2 regions of the Paraburkholderia sp. BR13439 genome follow, and region 2 is predicted to be linked to the other one. Evidence: predicted binding sites of a transcription regulator. Region 2 holds the regulator's gene; the other holds the start of a gene.

Region 1 (8,833 bases), on a different contig from region 2:
CGGGCCGCCGAGCTCTTCAGCGGCCTTGACCGCATCGTCCACCGAGAAGACCGGCTTGCCGCGCGGTACCGCGACGCCGAATTTCCGCAGGATTTCCTTACCCTGGTACTCGTGAATCTTCATGCGTGATTCCCTTCAGTCTGAGAGTTGGATAGAACTTCGATTCCGTTTTGCCGCCGTTCAGGCCGATGCGTCGCCGCTTCGTGCGCGGGCCGCCGCGTCGTCCGACGAGGCCGCGCGTTCCGCCGGACGCGGTGCGTGGCCATACCAGCGCGGATAAAACTGTTTCACCGCCTCGCCGTCGAAACGCAGCGCATGGCAGCGTCCCAGCTGGAATGGCGGCTTGTCGTTGGAATGCTCGCCTGTGCCGTTAGACGATTCGTCTCCCGAACCCGCGTTCGCGCCCGGCGTGCCTTCATCGGTGTTCCACACTTCGCCGGCGAACGCCTGGATCGCGGCGGTCGGCAGCATCGCGCACAGCTCGGTGAGATGCGTGCAACCGGCCGTGCCGGCCAGCAAACGGGCAGCATCGCGACGGAAGTTGTGGAACAGATTGAGCCCGATGAGGGCACGGTAGGCGGGATTGCTGGCCTGGCATAACCCTGGATAGGGCACCCAGTCGGACGACGCCTCGGCGTCGACGACGTTGAGCTTGCGATCGATGGTGATGCGAAGCCAGAGTTCATGGATCGGCTGACCATTGGGCCGGATTCCCGACGGAAGCGCCACATCGCGAGGCTTTTCGTCGGTCAGGCACGCTTCCACATCCCACAGGCCATCGGCTCGCTCGTAAGCTTCCGCTCTGATTGCGCGACGATGGCGCAACTGACGGGACACTGGCGGGGAGAGCGACATGCGGGAAGGAAAGGCCGGATTGGAAAACCTCTGGATTTTAGCATAACGGGTATTTGGGACAGCCCCGATTGCGCACGGCCTCGCGCCGGGTTACGGCGCGGTAATCGACAGCCGTCAGGGCTGACGTGCTAGTCGCCGTCCCAGATGTCGTCGATACCCTTCAGGATCTTGCCGATCGTCGCACCGGAGAAGCCGCGCGACGCCAGGAAGCGCGCCTGCTTCGCGCGCTCCGCCGGCGTTTGTGGCAGCTGGCCGAACTTCTTGAGCCAGACCGCCTGGGCGCGCGCGAGTTCGGTTTCACGCAATTGCGCACTCGCCTCTTCGACGACCGCCGGGTTCAGCGCGTGCTGCTTCAGTTCACCGAGAATGCGGCTCGTGCCAAGCCGCGATGCGCGCCGGTGAACCAGACTTTCCGCGAAGCGCGAGTCCGATAGCCAGTTTTCGGCTTCCAGCGAGTCAAGCACCGTGTCGAGCGAATCGGTTTCCTCGACGTAGGGCTTCAGCTTGCGCGCGAGTTCGGCGCGGCTATATTCGCGGCGCGACAGATAGCCGAGCGCCCGTGCTTTCAGCGAACGGGCTGGGCGTTGGGATTTTCTGCTGTCGTCTTGGTCGGCCTGCCCCGGCTTCACTTCGTCGGCCTGGCGACGCGAACGGCTGTAGGTGACTTCGGAGGGGGGGCGGGAATCGCGCCCGGAGAAATCCGGGCTGGACGATGCTGCAGGGGATGCAGACCGTGTACGCTGCGGCCCGCGGCCTGCGGCGCGGTCGTGTGCGTCGAACGATTCGAACGGATCGAATGGATCGCCGGAATCTGGCGATCCATCCGCCGTGTCGCGCGGGCCGTCCGGATAGCGTCCAGAGTCGGAACCGGACAGCGGCCGGCCTTTGCGTATCACGTGATGCTTACTCTTCTTCGTCCGCGACTTCAGCGTCCGCGCCAGTCACGCCGTCCGCCATCGCGGTGACGCCCAGCGATTCGCGGATACGGTTTTCGATTTCGCGAGCGATGTCCGGATTTTCGCGCAGGAATTCACGCGCGTTGTCCTTGCCCTGACCGATCCGCTCGCCGTTGTAGCTGTACCATGCGCCAGCCTTGTCGACGATCTTCGCCTGCACGCCGAGGTCGATGATTTCGCCCTGACGCGAGATGCCCTCGCCGTACAGGATGTCGAAGATCGCTTCGCGGAACGGCGGCGACACCTTGTTCTTGACGACCTTCACGCGCGTTTCGTTGCCGATCACTTCGTCGTTCTTCTTGATCGAACCGATGCGGCGAATGTCCAGACGCACCGACGCGTAGAACTTCAGCGCGTTACCGCCCGTGGTGGTTTCCGGGTTGCCGAACATCACGCCGATCTTCATGCGGATCTGGTTGATGAAGATCACGAGGCAGTTCGTGCGCTTGATCGTGCCGGTCAGCTTGCGCAGTGCCTGCGACATCAGACGCGCCTGCAGACCCGGCAGCGAGTCGCCCATTTCGCCTTCGATTTCCGCCTTCGGCACCAGCGCCGCCACCGAGTCGATCACGATCATGTCGATCGAGCCCGAGCGCACCAGCGCGTCGGCGATTTCGAGCGCCTGCTCGCCGGTGTCCGGCTGCGAGACCAGCAGGTCGGCGACGTTCACGCCAAGCTTGCCCGCATATTGAATGTCCAGCGCGTGTTCCGCGTCGATGAACGCCGCGGTGCCGCCGAGCTTCTGCATTTCGGCGATGACCTGCAGCGTCAGCGTGGTTTTACCGGACGATTCCGGACCGTAGATTTCAACCACGCGGCCGCGCGGCAAACCGCCGACGCCCAGTGCGATGTCGAGGCCGAGCGATCCGGTGGAGACCACCTGGATGTCTTCGACTGCCTCACCTGCGCCGAGCCGCATGACCGACCCTTTGCCGAACTGCTTTTCGATCTGCGCGAGCGCGGCGGCGAGAGCCTTGCTCTTTTCAGCAGTCAGTCCAGCCGAGCCTTTCTTGCTTTCTTCCATGAATCGTCCTTTGCTATGATGAACGGCGTCTGAGGCAGGTGTGCACCCGTGGTTTCACTCGAATTGAGCGGAGCCTGCAGGACATCACACGAAACGCAGACACTGTATAAAAAAACAGTGGTTTTGGCAAGCGCGATTATGATGCGAACGCGCATTTTTACTGTCGCGTCACCCCCCACTACCCACAATAATGTTCGGAGACCGCTGCGCGCCGGGGCAAGCCCCACGGTGCCGGCAAAGCCAGGCTGGCGCACCATGCGAATTCTGATTGCCGAAGACGACAGCATACTCGCGGACGGTCTGGTTCGATCACTCCGCCAATCGGCCTATGCGGTCGATCACGTCAAAAGCGGCGTAGAAGCCGATACCGCGTTGTCAATGCAGACGTTCGACCTATTGATCCTCGATCTGGGCCTGCCGCGCATGTCCGGGCTCGAGGTGCTGCGCCGCCTGCGCGCGCGCAATTCGAACCTGCCTGTGCTGATCCTGACCGCCGCAGACAGTGTGGACGAACGCGTCAAAGGCCTCGACCTCGGCGCCGACGATTACATGGCCAAGCCCTTCGCGCTGAACGAACTCGAAGCCCGCGTGCGCGCGCTGACGCGGCGCGGCGCCGGCGGCGGCCCGACCGTCGTGCGGCATGGCTCACTGTCGTTCGATCAGGTGGGCCGCATCGCCTATGTCAACGACCAGGTGATCGATCTGTCCGCGCGCGAGCTCGGTCTGCTCGAAGTGCTGCTGCAACGGATCGGCCGGCTGGTCTCGAAAGAGCAACTGGTCGACCATCTGTGCGAATGGGGCGAGGAAGTCAGCAACAACGCGATCGAAGTCTACGTGCACCGGCTGCGCAAGAAGATCGAGCCGAGCGGCGTGCGCATCATCACCGTGCGCGGGCTCGGCTACTGCCTCGAAAAAGCGGCGCCGCCAGCGAATGCGAGCGCGCCCGCCGCCGCTGCCGGCTCCGAGCCGCAAACAGCACAAGCGGCACAAGCAGCACCACCATCCACCGCGCCGTCGTCCGCCGCGATGCCGGCGAGCCATCACTACAAATAGAGAGGCCAGCGATGTCCGCACGCGCTGATCGCGCCACGGCGCACGCGGCGGACCTCGACGAGGCGCGCGACGCGCGCTACGCCAACCCGTTCGCCCCGCCCGACGAAACCGAAGCCGCCGCCGAAGCGCGTCCGCGCTCCCTGTTCGGCGAGATTCTCGACTGGATGCTCGCGCCGCTGCTGCTGCTGTGGCCGATGAGCCTCGCGGTCACCTATCTGGTCGCGAAGTCGATCGCGAACGGCCCATTCGACCGCGCGCTCGAAACCGACGCCTATGTGCTCGCGCGCCAGATCCATCCGGTCAACGGCGTCGCGGAGCTGTCGCTGCCCGAGTCGACGCGCGATTTCCTGCGCGCCGACAACGTCGACAGCGTGTTCTTTCAGGTGCTCGGCACGCGCGGCGAGCTGGTGGCCGGCGAGCGCGACATGCCGCTGCCGCACGAGGAGGACCGCCCGCCACCGGGCCTCGTCGAATTCCGCGACGACGTGCTGCGCGGCAATGACATCCGCGTCGCGTATACGACCGTCGAGTTTCCGCAGACGCCGGGCGCGCAGCCCGTGCTGGTGCAGGTCGCCGAAACGCTAGACAAGCGCAGCCAGCTCGCCAACGACATCATCAAGGGCGTGATCCTGCCGCAGTTCGTGATCCTGCCGCTCGCGATCCTGCTCGTGTGGTTCGGGCTGTCGCGCGGGCTGGAACCGCTGCATGCGCTGCAGGCGCATATCCGCGCGCGCCGGCCGGACGATCTGTCACCGCTCGAAGCGCGCCGCGCGCCGCCTGAAATCGAGCCGCTCGTCACGTCGTTCAACGATCTGCTCACGCGCCTCGAACAGAACATGGAGCTGCAAAAGCGCTTCATAGCCGACGCCGCGCATCAGATGAAAACGCCGCTCGCCGGCCTGCGCACGCAGGCCGAGCTTGCGCTGCGCCAGAACGCGTCGGCCGAGGTGCATCGCTCGCTCGAACAGATCGCGACCAGTTCCGAGCACGCCGCGCGGCTCGTCACCCAGCTGCTCGCGCTCGCGCGCGCGGAGAACCGTCGGTCGGGGCAGATCTTCACGCCGGTCGAACTCGGCGAACTCGCCCGCAGCGCGGTGCGCGAATGGGTGCAGGCCGCGCTCGCAAAGCAGATGGACCTCGGCTACGAAGCACCCGACGAGCCGGTCGAAGTCGCTGGCAATCCGGTGATGCTGCGTGAAATGCTGTCGAATCTGATCGACAACGCGATCCGGTATACGCCGGCGGGCGGCCGCATCACCGTGCGCGTGCGCCACGACGCCCCGGCGCGGCTCGTGCATCTGGAAGTCGAGGACACCGGGCTCGGCATTCCGGCCAGCGAGCGCTCGCGCGTGGTCGAGCGCTTCTACCGGATTCTGGGCCGCGAGGGCGACGGCAGCGGCCTCGGTCTCGCGATCGTGCGCGAGATCGCGGCGATGCACGGCGGCGAGCTCGCCATCGACGACAACGTCTACCAGGAGTCGCCGCGACTCGCCGGCACCCTGGTGCGTGTCAGCTTGCAGGTGCTCGAACGGGGGCGGGACTTACCCTAACACGGCCGCATTGTCAGCTTGATCGTCAGCGTGTTTTTGAGATATTTCAGCGCGGATTGCGCAAATATCGCCGCAGATTGACCGAAATTGATCGCCTGTTCGCCGGCTTACCGGACTACCCCAGGTTTTGGCGTCGAGTCAGAACGCCGTAAGTTTCCACTCCAATAATCGGTTGCACGGGGACGCCTGCGCTGGCGATCCGTGTGTATATCAATATTGGAGACGACATATGGCTACCGTTGGCGGGCAACTCTCGCACGCGCCGATGACGCGCGATGAGAAGCGGGTGATCTTCGCATCGTCGCTGGGTACGGTTTTCGAGTGGTACGACTTTTATCTGGCCGGCTCGCTTGCGGCCTTCATCAGCAAGAGCTTCTTTTCCGGCGTCAATCCGACCGCGGCGTTCATTTTCACGCTGCTCAGCTTCGCCGCGGGCTTCGCGGTGCGGCCGTTCGGCGCGATCGTATTCGGGCGGCTCGGCGACATGGTCGGGCGCAAGTACACGTTCCTGATCACGATCATCATCATGGGCCTGTCGACGTTCCTCGTCGGCTTCCTGCCGGGCTATGCCGCGATCGGCATTGCTTCGCCGGTGATCTTCATCGCGATGCGTCTGCTGCAGGGTCTCGCGCTCGGCGGCGAGTACGGCGGCGCCGCGACCTACGTGGCCGAACACGCGCCGGCGAACCGCCGCGGCTTCTACACCGCCTGGATCCAGACCACCGCGACGCTCGGCCTGTTCCTGTCGCTGCTCGTGATCCTCGGCGTGCGCACTTTCATGGGCGAAGACTCGTTCGGCGCCTGGGGCTGGCGCATTCCGTTCGTCGTGTCGATCCTGCTGCTCGCGGTGTCGGTGTGGATTCGTCTGCAACTGCACGAGTCGCCGGTGTTCGAGCGCATCAAGGCCGAGGGCAAGACCTCGAAGGCCCCGCTCTCCGAAGCGTTCGGCCAGTGGAAGAACCTGAAGGTCGTGATTCTCGCGCTGCTCGGCCTGACGGCCGGCCAGGCTGTCGTGTGGTACACGGGCCAGTTCTACACGCTGTTCTTCCTCACGCAGACGCTGAAGGTCGACGGCACGAGTGCCAACATCATGATCGCGCTCGCGCTGCTGATCGGCACGCCGTTCTTCCTATTCTTCGGCTCGCTGTCGGATCGCATCGGCCGCAAGCCGATCATCATGGCCGGGCTGCTGATCGCCGCGCTGACGTACTTCCCGCTGTTCAAGGCGCTCACGCACTACACGAACCCGGCGCTCGAAGCCGCGACCGCGAAGTCGCCGATCGTCGTGATCGCCGATCCGGGCGAGTGCTCGTTCCAGTTCAACCCGGTGGGCACGGCTAAGTTCGTGACCTCCTGCGATATCGCGAAGGGCGCGCTGTCGCGAGCCGGCCTGAACTACGACAACGTCGCGGCGCCGGCCGGCACGATCGCGCAGATCCGCGTGGGTGATACGGTCGTCAACACGTTCGACGGCCGCGCCCCGGATGCGAAGGAGCAAGCCAAGGCCTTCGAGAAGACGCTCGCCGCGACGCTGAAGGCCGCCGGCTACCCGCCGAAGGCCGATCCGGCTCAGATCAACTGGCCGATGAGCATCGTGGTCCTGACGATCCTCGTGATCTACGTAACGATGGTCTACGGTCCGATCGCGGCGATGCTGGTCGAGATGTTCCCGACGCGCATCCGTTATACGTCGATGTCGCTGCCGTATCACATCGGCAATGGCTGGTTCGGCGGCTTCCTGCCGGCGACCGCGTTCGCGATCGTCGCGGCGCGGGGCAACATCTACTCGGGGCTCTGGTATCCGATCATCATCGCGGTGATCACCTTCGTGATCGGCATGCTGTTCGTGCGCGAAACCAAGGACTCGGATATCTACGCAAAAGATTGAGCGGACCGCCAGTCTGGGCTATCTGAAAAAGATGCGCGCCGGGGGTTGACAGCCTCCGGTTGCCCCAGCATAATCTCGCTTCTTTCGGCGAATTAGCTCAGTCGGTTAGAGCGACGGAATCATAATCCGCAGGTCCGGGGTTCGAGTCCCTGATTCGCCACCAGCATCAAGAAAAAGCCGCTGCCCCACAAGGACAGCGGCTTTTTTGTTTTTCACCGCTGCCACGTCAAGTCAGGTCGTTACCCGATCCGGCCGGTGTCGGGTGAAAGAGAAGCGCCACGACGGTCATCAGCCCGAAGGCTGCACCCGCATAAAACGTCATGGCTGCACCCCCACGTTCCCACAACTGACCTGCGATCACGCTCGAAACCAGCGTCACGATGCCGCTCAGCAGATTGAAGAAACCAAACGCAGTCCCACGCAAATGCGCTGGCGCGGTGTGCGCGACCATCGTGGCGAGCAGGCCTTGCGTCATCCCCATGTGCAGCCCCCAAAGCGCTACCCCGACGACGACCATGCTCCAGTGGCTGCCGTGTGCCAGCACGAGGTCGGCGCCGATCAACACGACCAGACCACCGATCAGCAGCCGCGTATGACGCATCGTGTCCGCGAGCTTCCCGAACGGATAAGCGGAGAGCGCGTAGACCACATTCATTGCCACCATGACCAGCGGAACGAGCGCAATCGGTACGCCGCTGCCCATCGCACGAAGAACCAGAAAAGCCTCGCTGAATCGCGCCAACGCGAACACAGCCCCTATCCCTACGACCCACCAGTAGTCCAAACCAAGGTCCCTGAGACTGTGCCACCGCACAGGGTTGCTTCTTTTGGCACGAGGCTCGTGCTCAGGCTCGGTGATACCGAACGTCAACAGCGCGACCGCGAGCACCCCGGGAATGACGGCAAGCCAGAACGCAAGCCGAAAATTGTCTGCCCAGATCAGCATGATGAGAACCGTCAGCAGCGGTCCGAGAAACGCACCGACCGTATCGAGCGATTGGCGCAGGCCGAAGGCCGCGCCACGCACGTGCTGCGGCGTGACATCTGCAATGAGCGCATCGCGAGGCGCACCACGAATGCCCTTACCGACACGATCGATGACGCGCGCCGTCACCACGACTCCCACCGACGACGCAATGGCAAAAAGCGGCTTGCTCATCGCGCCGAGCGCATACCCGGCTACGGCGAGCCACTTTCGGTTGCCGAGGTAGTCGCTTAGCGTTCCCGAAAACACCTTGACGATTTGGGCCGTGGCCTCCGCGACGCCTTCGATGAGCCCAATCGCGCCGGCCCCGGCGCCAAGGCTCGCCAACAGAAACATCGGCAGCAGGCTGTGGATGATTTCGGATGAGATGTCCATGAAAAGACTCACACATCCTAGAACCCACACGCTGCGTGGAATCTGCCGGACGGCATTGACTTGCGGTTCGTTTCGCATTCGATAGATGGCATCAAATAACAGGTCGAAACGGCACGGACGCATGCGAGCGCTAGCGCAGTTCGCTAC
Region 2 (8,833 bases):
CATCGGCCGATAGCGCCGACGCCGGCCGCATCGCCGCAGTCAGCACGACTGGCTTGTCCGACTTGACGGTCAGATGCAGCAGGTAGGCGGTTTCTTCGAGCGTGTCGGTGCCGTGCGTGACGACCACACCGTCGACGTCGTCGCTCGCGAGTAGCGTGTTGATACGTTGCGCTAGCGTGGTCCACAGCGGCAGCGCCATGTCCTTGCTATCGACGCTGGCGATCTGCTCCGGCGCGATCCGCGCAACCGTCGACAGCGCCGGCACCGCCGCGAGCAATTGATCGACGCCGACGACGCCCGCCTGATAGCCGGACGTGTTGGCGGCGTCCGCTGCCGCGCCGGCGATCGTGCCGCCGGTCGCGAGCACGGCGATGCATGGCAACGAGGAAGTGGCGCCCGGCGTGCTGGGAGGAGTCGGGAGAGAGGAAGTCGAGGTATTCATGGCGGCGATTGTAAGCGATGCGCCGCGCGCCGCCATGCGTGAAAGCGCGAGGCTTAAGCGGCCTCGCGCAACTGCGCCGCGATATCGGTCTCGCTCAGCTGCGGTGCGAACATCTCAATCAGCCGATACGCGTACGCACGCAGGAACGCGCCCTTGCGCAAGCCGACGCGCGTCGTGCTCGCCTCGAACAGATGCTGCGTATCGAGCGCGACGAGTTCGGTGTCGCGCTTCGGGTCGTAGGCCATCGCCGCGACCACGCCGATGCCCATGCCGAGCTCGACGTAGGTCTTGATCACGTCGGCGTCGATCGCGGTCAGCACGACGTCGGGCAATGCGCCTGCTTTCGCGAATGCCTGGTCGATATGCGAGCGGCCCGTGAAGTCCTGGTCGTACGTGACGATCGGGAATTCGGCGATCTCGTCGAGCGTCAGGTTTTCACGGCCGACCAGCGGATGATCCTTCGGCACCACCACCACGTGATGCCACGAATAGCACGGGAACGTAACGATGTCGGGAAAGCGGTCGAGCGCCTCGGTCGAGATGCCGATATCGGCCTCGCCGTTGATGATCATCTGCGCGATCTGCTGCGGGCTGCCCTGACGCAGCGCCAGATGCACTTTCGGGAACACCGACGTGAACTGTCGAACCACCTTCGGCAGCGCGTAGCGGGCCTGCGTGTGGGTGGTCGCGACGACGAGGTGGCCGCTGTCCTGATCCGCGTACTGACGCGCGACGCGGCGCAGATTCTCCGCATCGAGCAGCATCCGTTCGATCAGCTGATGCACGGCCTTGCCCGGTTCGGTGAGGCCCGTCAGCCGCTTGCCGCGGCGAATGAAAATGTCGACGCCGAGTTCGTCCTCGAGATCCTTGATCTGCTTGGACACGCCCGACTGCGACGTGTACAGCACGTTCGCCACTTCGGTCAGATTCATGTTCTGCCGCACGGCCTCGCGCACGAAGCGCAATTGCTGGAAATTCATCGATATGTCTCCGGTTCTGCCAGAGTTGAGTTATTAGAGCCGCCAAATGCCAAATGGAACCACTCGGTACGGCCGATACGTTTCTCTCCTGCTTCGAGCGCCGCACGGCGGCGCTGCCATCTCACTGCGCCGGAAACACCCGCAGCGCGCGCGGCACCGCGGTCACGCCGTCGCCGACCGCGAGTTGCAGATCACGCCACGTTTCGCGATCGAGTTCGGCTTCGAGCAGATTGCCCGCGCGACCGGCGAGCTCGACGCGCACCGAGCCGCCGAGCGTCACCACGCGCCGCACGTCGACGACGATGCCGTCGCGATGCCCGGCCGCCTGCGGATACAGTTGCAGGTCATGCGGCCGCACATAGGCGAACGCCGGACCGCTGAAACCCGCCGTGATCGCGACCGGCAGCGCGGCGCCATCGACGACGAAGCCTTGCCCATCGACGTTGCCGTGCAGACGGTTCGCCGCGCCGAGAAACTCGTAGACGAACGGCGTCTGCGGATGGTCATACACGTCCTGCGGGCTGCCCACCTGCTCGACATGGCCGCGATTGAGCACGACGATGCGATCGGCCACTTCGAGCGCCTCTTCCTGATCGTGCGTGACGAAGATCGTCGAGATATGCAGATCGTCGTGCAGGCGACGCAGCCAGCTGCGCAGTTCCTTGCGCACCTTCGCGTCGAGCGCGCCGAACGGCTCGTCGAGCAGCAGCACCTTCGGCTCGACGGCCAACGCGCGCGCAAGCGCGATGCGTTGCCGCTGACCACCGGACAGCTCCGACGGATAGCGTTGCGCGAGCCAATCGAGTTGCACGAGCTTCAGCAGTTCATGCACCTTCTCGCGAATCACCTTCTCCGACGGACGTTCCTTGCGCGGCTTCACACGCAGGCCGAACGCGACGTTCTCGAACACCGTCATATGACGGAACAGCGCGTAATGCTGGAACACGAAGCCCACCTCGCGCTCGCGCGCGCCGACCGCCGCGACGTCCTGACCTTGCAGCTCGACCTGGCCGCCGTCCGCGTATTCGAGGCCGGCGATCACGCGCAGCAGGGTCGTCTTGCCGCAACCCGACGGCCCGAGCAGCGCGACGAGTTCGCCCGGCGGAAAGTCGAGCGACACGTTGTCGAGCGCGACGAAATCGCCGAAGCGCTTTTGCAGGTTACGAACGGTGATACCCATTTACAGCTCTCCTTGCTTGAGCGGATGTCGCTGCGACGCAGGCGTGGCGTTGACGAAAAACGAACGAGAAGCGGACTGCGCGCTATTGGCCTGTGACGCACCGGCCGGCGCCGGTCCCGCATGCGCGGGCACCTCACGCGCCGCCGACAGTTCCGCCGACATATGACGCTCGGCCAGCAGCTTGAGCCCCAACGTGACCAGTGCCAGCAGCGCGAGCAGCGAGGCCACGGCGAACGCGGCCGAGAAGTTGTACTCGTTGTAGAGGATTTCGACGTGCAGCGGCATCGTGTCGGTCTGCCCGCGAATATGGCCGGACACCACCGACACCGCACCGAACTCGCCCATCGCGCGCGCATTGCACAGAATCACGCCGTACAGCAGGCCCCACTTGACGTTCGGCAGCGTCACACGACGGAACGTCTGCCAGCCCGATGCGCCGAGCACGTGCGCGGCTTCTTCCTCGTCGTTGCCCTGCGCCTGCATCAGCGGAATCAGTTCGCGCGCGACGAACGGGAACGTGACGAAGATCGTCGCGAGCACGATGCCCGGCACCGCGAAGATGATCTGCACGTTGTGATCTTCGAGCCACGGGCCGAACCAGCCCTGCGCGCCGAACATCAGCACGTAGATCAGACCGGAGATCACCGGCGACACCGAAAACGGCAGATCGATCAGCGTGGTCAGCAGTGCCTTGCCGCGGAAGTCGAACTTCGCGATACACCACGACGCCGCGAGGCCGAACACGAGGTTCAGCGGCACAGCGATCGACGCGGTGAGCAACGTGAGCTTGATCGCCGACAGCGCATCTGGATCGGCGAGCGCTTCGAAGTAAAAACGCAGCCCCTTGTTCAGCGCCTGGTAGAACACCGCGGCGAGCGGCACGACCAGAAACAGCGCGAGAAACAGCAGCGCGACGCCGATCAGCAGCCAGCGCACGACGGGCGGTTCGCTGACCGGATCGGGGCGACGCGCACCGCTCGCCGGGTTGGTCGGAAGACGGCTCATTGCACACCTCCACCGATTGCCGCGACGCTCGTGGCCACTGGCGCCGGCCCCGCATTGCCGCGGCTCGTGCGCCGCTGCAGCCACCACTGCAGCGTATTGATCAGCAGCAGCATCAGGAACGACACGACCAGCATCACGACCGCAAGCGCCGTCGCGCCCGCATAGTCGTATTGCTCGAGCTTCGTGATGATCAGCAGCGACGTGATCTCCGACTTCATCGGCACATTGCCGGCGATGAAGATCACCGAGCCGTATTCGCCGAGCGCGCGCGCGAAGGCGAGCGCGAAGCCGGTCAAGAGCGCCGGGAACACGGCCGGCAGCACGACGCGGCGAAACGTGAGCCAGCGCGACGCGCCGAGGCACGCGGCCGCCTCTTCCTGCTCGCGCTCGAACTCCTCGAGCACCGGCTGCACCGTGCGCACGACGAACGGCAGGCCGATGAACGTCAGCGCGACCAGCACACCGACCGGCGTGAACGCGATCTTGACGCCGAGCGGCGCGAGGAACTGGCCGATCCAGCCGTTTCCCGCATACACGGCCGCGAGCGAAATGCCCGCGACCGAGGTGGGCAGCGCGAACGGCAGATCGACGACCGCATCGACGATGCGCTTGAACGGAAACGTGTAGCGCACCAGCACCCACGCGACGAGAAAGCCGAACACCGCGTTGATCAGCGCGCCGCCGAGCGCCGAGAAGAACGTCAGCCGATACGACGCGAGCACGCGCGGCGACGCCACCGCGCGCACGAACTGGTCCCAGTCGAGCGTCGCGGTTTTCAGAAAGGTCGCCGCCAATGGAATCAGCACCACGAGGCTCAAATAAGCCACCGTGATGCCGAGTGTCAGGCCAAAGCCGGGCAATGCGCTCGGCTTGCGGAAGGTCAACGTGGTCATGCTGGATACTCGTTCATGGTTGATGCTCGCGCGGTTGTTCGTGTTGCGGTGTTGCGGTGTTGCGGTACTACCGCCCTGCTGGCCACCGGGTCCCGGTTAGCCGAAAGCGCGCCCATTGGGCGCGCCCTTGTTGCCTGTGCCCGTGCTTCAGGCGATGGTTGTTACTGCGGCTGATAAATCGAATCGAATACGCCGCCGTCCGCGAAATGGGTCTTCTGCGCGTTGGTCCAGCCGCCGAACGAATCGTCGATCGTGTACAGCTTCAGCTTCGGAAACTTCGCGGTCAGATCGGCCGGCACCTTGTTCGAACGCGGACGATAGAAATTGCGCGCGGCGATCTCCTGCCCTTCCTCGCTATACAGAAAGTTCAGATACGCGTCGGCTAGCTTGCGCGTGCCGTGTTTGTCGACGACCTTGTCGACCACCGCGACCGGCGGCTCGGCCAGGATGCTCACCGTCGGCACCACGATCTCGAACTTGTCCGGACCGAACTCCTTCACCGACAGGAACGCCTCGTTTTCCCACGCGATCAGCACATCGCCGATACCGCGCTGCACGAAGCTGGTGGTCGCGCCGCGCGCGCCCGAATCGAGCACGCCGGCGTTCTTGTACAGCTTGCCGACGAACTCCTTGGCCTTCTGGTCGTTGCCGCCCGGCTGATGCTCGGCGTACGCCCACGCGGCCAGGTAGTTCCAGCGCGCGCCGCCCGAGGTCTTCGGATTCGGCGTCACGATCGACACGCCCGGCTTCACCAGATCGTCCCAATCCTTGATGTGCTTCGGGTTGCCCTTGCGCACCAGAAACACGATCGTCGACGTGTACGGCGATGCGTTGTCCGGCAGACGCTTCTGCCAGTTCTTGTCCACGAGCCCCTTGTTCGCGATGGCGTCGATGTCGTAAGCGAGCGCGAGCGTCACGACGTCGGCCTGCAGACCGTCGAGCACCGAGCGAGCCTGCGCGCCCGAGCCGCCGTGCGACTGCTTGAAGGTGACGGCTTCGCCGGTCTTGGCCTTCCATTCTTTGCCGAATGCCTGATTGATGTCCTGATACAGCTCGCGCGTCGGATCGTAGGACACGTTCAGCAGCGTGGTGTCGGCGTGCGCGACGCCGCTTGCGCCCAACATGCCGAGCGTACCCGCCGCGCCGACGGCAAGCGCCGTGATCAGTTTTCTGGTTCGAGCCGCAAGCCCCGTATGCCGATGGTTCATCTCAATCTTTCTCCGCGTGATGTCCGCTGTTGAGCGTCTGGTGTTGTTTTGCGTCGCGGTCACGTGCACATGAGCGCTAACCGGAAGCCAGTCTATCGAAGGGCTTTCATCATTAAAAATAATGTTTCTTCATTTTTTAATGCTCAAAAGTGGTAACGGCAGACGCGCCGGCTGTTCAGACGTCGAAATCGTCGCCATGTCGCCGATAAACGACGCCCCAGCGCGCCCTTGCGTCGAACTTAAAGTAAAGCTTGAAATGCGCCGAATACTGTATAAAAATACAGTCACCTGTTCATACATACAGTGGCCATGACCAAACTCACCGCACGACAGCAGCAGGTTTTCGATCTGATCCGCCGCGCGATCGAACGCACCGGTTTTCCGCCCACTCGCGCGGAAATTGCCGCCGAACTCGGTTTCAGCTCGGCCAATTCCGCGGAAGAGCATCTGCGCGCGCTGGCGCGCAAGGGCGTGATCGAACTCGCGGCAGGCGCGTCGCGCGGCATCCGCCTGCTGTCCGGGCAGGAGGATGCGCCGCACCAGTTCACGCTGCCGCATGCGGGCCTGATGCAGTTGTCATTGCCGCTGATCGGCCGGGTCGCGGCGGGTAGCCCGATCCTCGCGCAGGAACATATCTCGCAGCACTACGCGTGCGACCCGGCGCTGTTCTCGAGCAAGCCCGACTACCTGCTGAAGGTGCGCGGCCTGTCGATGCGCGACGCGGGCATTCTCGACGGCGACCTGCTCGCGGTGCAAAAGCGCAGCGAAGCGAAAGACGGCCAGATCATCATTGCGCGGCTTGGCGACGACGTGACGGTCAAGCGTCTGAAGCGCCGGCCGAACGGCATCGAACTGATCGCCGAAAACCCCGACTACGACAACATCTTCGTGGAAACCGGCAGCGCGGATTTCGCGCTCGAAGGGATCGCGGTCGGGCTGATTCGCCCCAGCGAGTTCTGATCTTTGTGGCCGGAACGCTCGCGCCGGTTTGTCCGAACCAAGCCGCATTAACGCCCGCATTAACGCCCGCATTACGCCGCGCATTCAAGCCGCATCGTCTGGAGAGACTCATGGAACGCCTTGCCCGCCTGCTGCCTTTTCGCCAGTTCGGCCGTCTGCGCCATCTGCGCAAGCTCACGCCTTGCGCACCGATCGAGGCGCCCGCGGCGCGCACGCCGTCGCTGTTCGACGTGCCTGCCGAAGCTTGCGGTCTGCCGTCGTCGTTGCCGGCGTTTGCGCGCGTATCGCTGAATTCGGCGCTGAATATCGCGGAGCCCGCGCGCCGCGCTCCGGTGCGGGTCTATCATGGACCGTCGCGACTGATCATGGTCGGCACGGTCGACGCCGTATGCCGTATGATCGATCGTTGCATAGCCGACGAAGCCAACGTGCACGGCGCGGTGTTCGAAGCCTGAGCGAATTCTGAGCACGCATGCAATAAGCACTTCGGATGTTCAGAGATACGCGTGGGATGGGATCGTTTCGACCTGGCCGTGGTCGACGTTAGATCATCACTGACGTGGAGTCCCATTCGATGACCATTCCGAAACGCACACAGGGCAGCGCCACCCGGCCGCTGCTGATCACGCTGATCGTGGTGATCGTAATTGCCGCGCTGGGGTTTATTTACGCGTCACCATATCTCGCGGTGAACAATCTCAAACGCGCGGCAGACGCGCGTGACGTGCAAACCGTCAATCAGTACGTCGACTTCCCTGCGCTGCGCGATAGCCTGAAGCAGCAGGTGGGCGCCATGCTGACGCGCCGGCTCGAAGCGGATGCCGGCAACAAGATGGCCACGATCGGCGCGGTGATCGGCGTGACACTGATCGGCCCGCTCGTCGATGCCTATGCGACACCCGACGGCGTCGCGGCACTACTGAACGGCATGCCGCCGCACGGCACACCGGGAGAGCAACCGTCAGCACCGCCAGCCGCGGGCGGAGAAGCGCCGGCCGCATCGGCCGCGGGCGACACCACCACGCACGCAAGCGCGCCACCGCCCGGGCGTCAAAGCACGGCCGGCTATCGGAGTCTCAACGAGTTTGTGGTCACGTACCGCCGCGGCGAAGGCAACGCGAACTATTCGGCTATCTTCCGTCGCGAAGGTCTGGTCACGTGGAAGCTCGCGGCGATCAATCTGAACGAGTGAGGTTCAAGCCGTGAACTGCGGAGATGCGCGGGCTGGCCATTGGAGCCAGCCGCGTGTCAGGTTTGTTCGTATTACGCCGCGGCCGCCTGCTGCTGCTCCTGCGCGGACGAGCACGCCACCAGAATGCTGCACGACACGCGGTCGAGCAGCGGCGTGTTGCCCGCCCCCATCCACCACCTCGACAAACCGGTCCGGCAGCGATGTCCCACCACCACGAGGTCGACGTGCAACTCGTTGGCAAGATTGGCGATCTCGTCGATCGGATGACCGAATGCGAAATGCCCCTGCGCGTTCACGCCTCGCTCGGTCAGCCAGTTCACGCCCTCCTGCAGAATCTCGCGGGCCGTTTTTTCGAAGCTTCCGCAGGCCACATCGGTCAATAAGCCCGCGCTTTGCGCGATGCTGGAACGCATGTCTACTACCGACAGCAGATGCGTTTCCGCCTTCAGGTCCAACGCCAGATCGGCGCCGCAACGCAGGGCTTTGCGGCCTTCGCGCGAGCCGTCGTAGCACAACAGGATTTTCTGGTAGCTCGCCATCTGTCTTCTCCCATTCGCGCGGAAAGCGCGGTCTGAATCAATCATGGTGCGCCGCAATTCGGCTTGCAAGGGATGGAAAACGCTAAGTGCATAGTCGGTGCGTGCTCAAGCCGTCTGCACAAGCGTTGGGCCACCTGGAGCAGTGTTCGCACACGTTTGCGGCACCGCAAAACTTCCTATGCGAACGCATCGCATCACATGCATTACGCGTTCCCGGACACCCTCTCGCGTCAGTGGCCGATACCCTAGAATAAGCGGCCTGTGCGCAATGCGTGCGTCGCAGGTATGTTGTGTGTCTTGCGCGTACGTTATGTCTTCTTCTGGAGCCTCGCTCGAGTCATGCCCGCAGCCCCCATCGAATTCCATCAGGTCAGGAAAAACTATGGCGAAAAAACGGTCGTCGACGGATTGTCGTTTCATGTGAACACCGGCGA

What was found. The regulator LexA, encoded in region 2, represses DNA repair genes until DNA is damaged. The targets are predictions, from matches to a motif close to ACTGTATNNNNATACAGT.
Region 1: the regulator LexA is predicted to act here: its motif matches at 2,937-2,954, upstream of recA (recombinase RecA).

The regions. Positions count from the first base shown of each region.
Region 1 covers NZ_JBFPKN010000017.1:432-9,264, forward strand. Annotated here, with positions in the region: partial or broken gene AB3X96_RS28635 (ATP-grasp domain-containing protein) at 1-123, opposite strand, end outside; gene AB3X96_RS28640 (DUF2889 domain-containing protein) at 181-855, opposite strand; gene recX (recombination regulator RecX) at 984-1,751, opposite strand; gene recA (recombinase RecA) at 1,759-2,835, opposite strand; gene AB3X96_RS28655 (response regulator) at 3,091-3,888, shown strand; gene AB3X96_RS28660 (sensor histidine kinase) at 3,900-5,438, shown strand; gene AB3X96_RS28665 (MFS transporter) at 5,668-7,326, shown strand; tRNA gene AB3X96_RS28670 (tRNA-Met) at 7,413-7,489, shown strand; gene AB3X96_RS28675 (MFS transporter) at 7,553-8,764, opposite strand.
Region 2 covers NZ_JBFPKN010000002.1:535,159-543,991, forward strand. Annotated here, with positions in the region: gene AB3X96_RS06330 (asparaginase) at 1-442, opposite strand, end outside; gene AB3X96_RS06335 (CysB family HTH-type transcriptional regulator) at 496-1,422, opposite strand; gene AB3X96_RS06340 (sulfate/molybdate ABC transporter ATP-binding protein) at 1,544-2,602, opposite strand; gene cysW (sulfate ABC transporter permease subunit CysW) at 2,603-3,607, opposite strand; gene cysT (sulfate ABC transporter permease subunit CysT) at 3,604-4,500, opposite strand; gene AB3X96_RS06355 (sulfate ABC transporter substrate-binding protein) at 4,662-5,708, opposite strand; gene AB3X96_RS06360 (hypothetical protein) at 5,838-6,008, opposite strand; gene lexA (transcriptional repressor LexA) at 6,018-6,668, shown strand; gene AB3X96_RS06370 (hypothetical protein) at 6,779-7,123, shown strand; gene AB3X96_RS06375 (DUF2939 domain-containing protein) at 7,243-7,860, shown strand; gene AB3X96_RS06380 (universal stress protein) at 7,932-8,399, opposite strand; gene nodI (nodulation factor ABC transporter ATP-binding protein NodI) at 8,739-8,833, shown strand, end outside.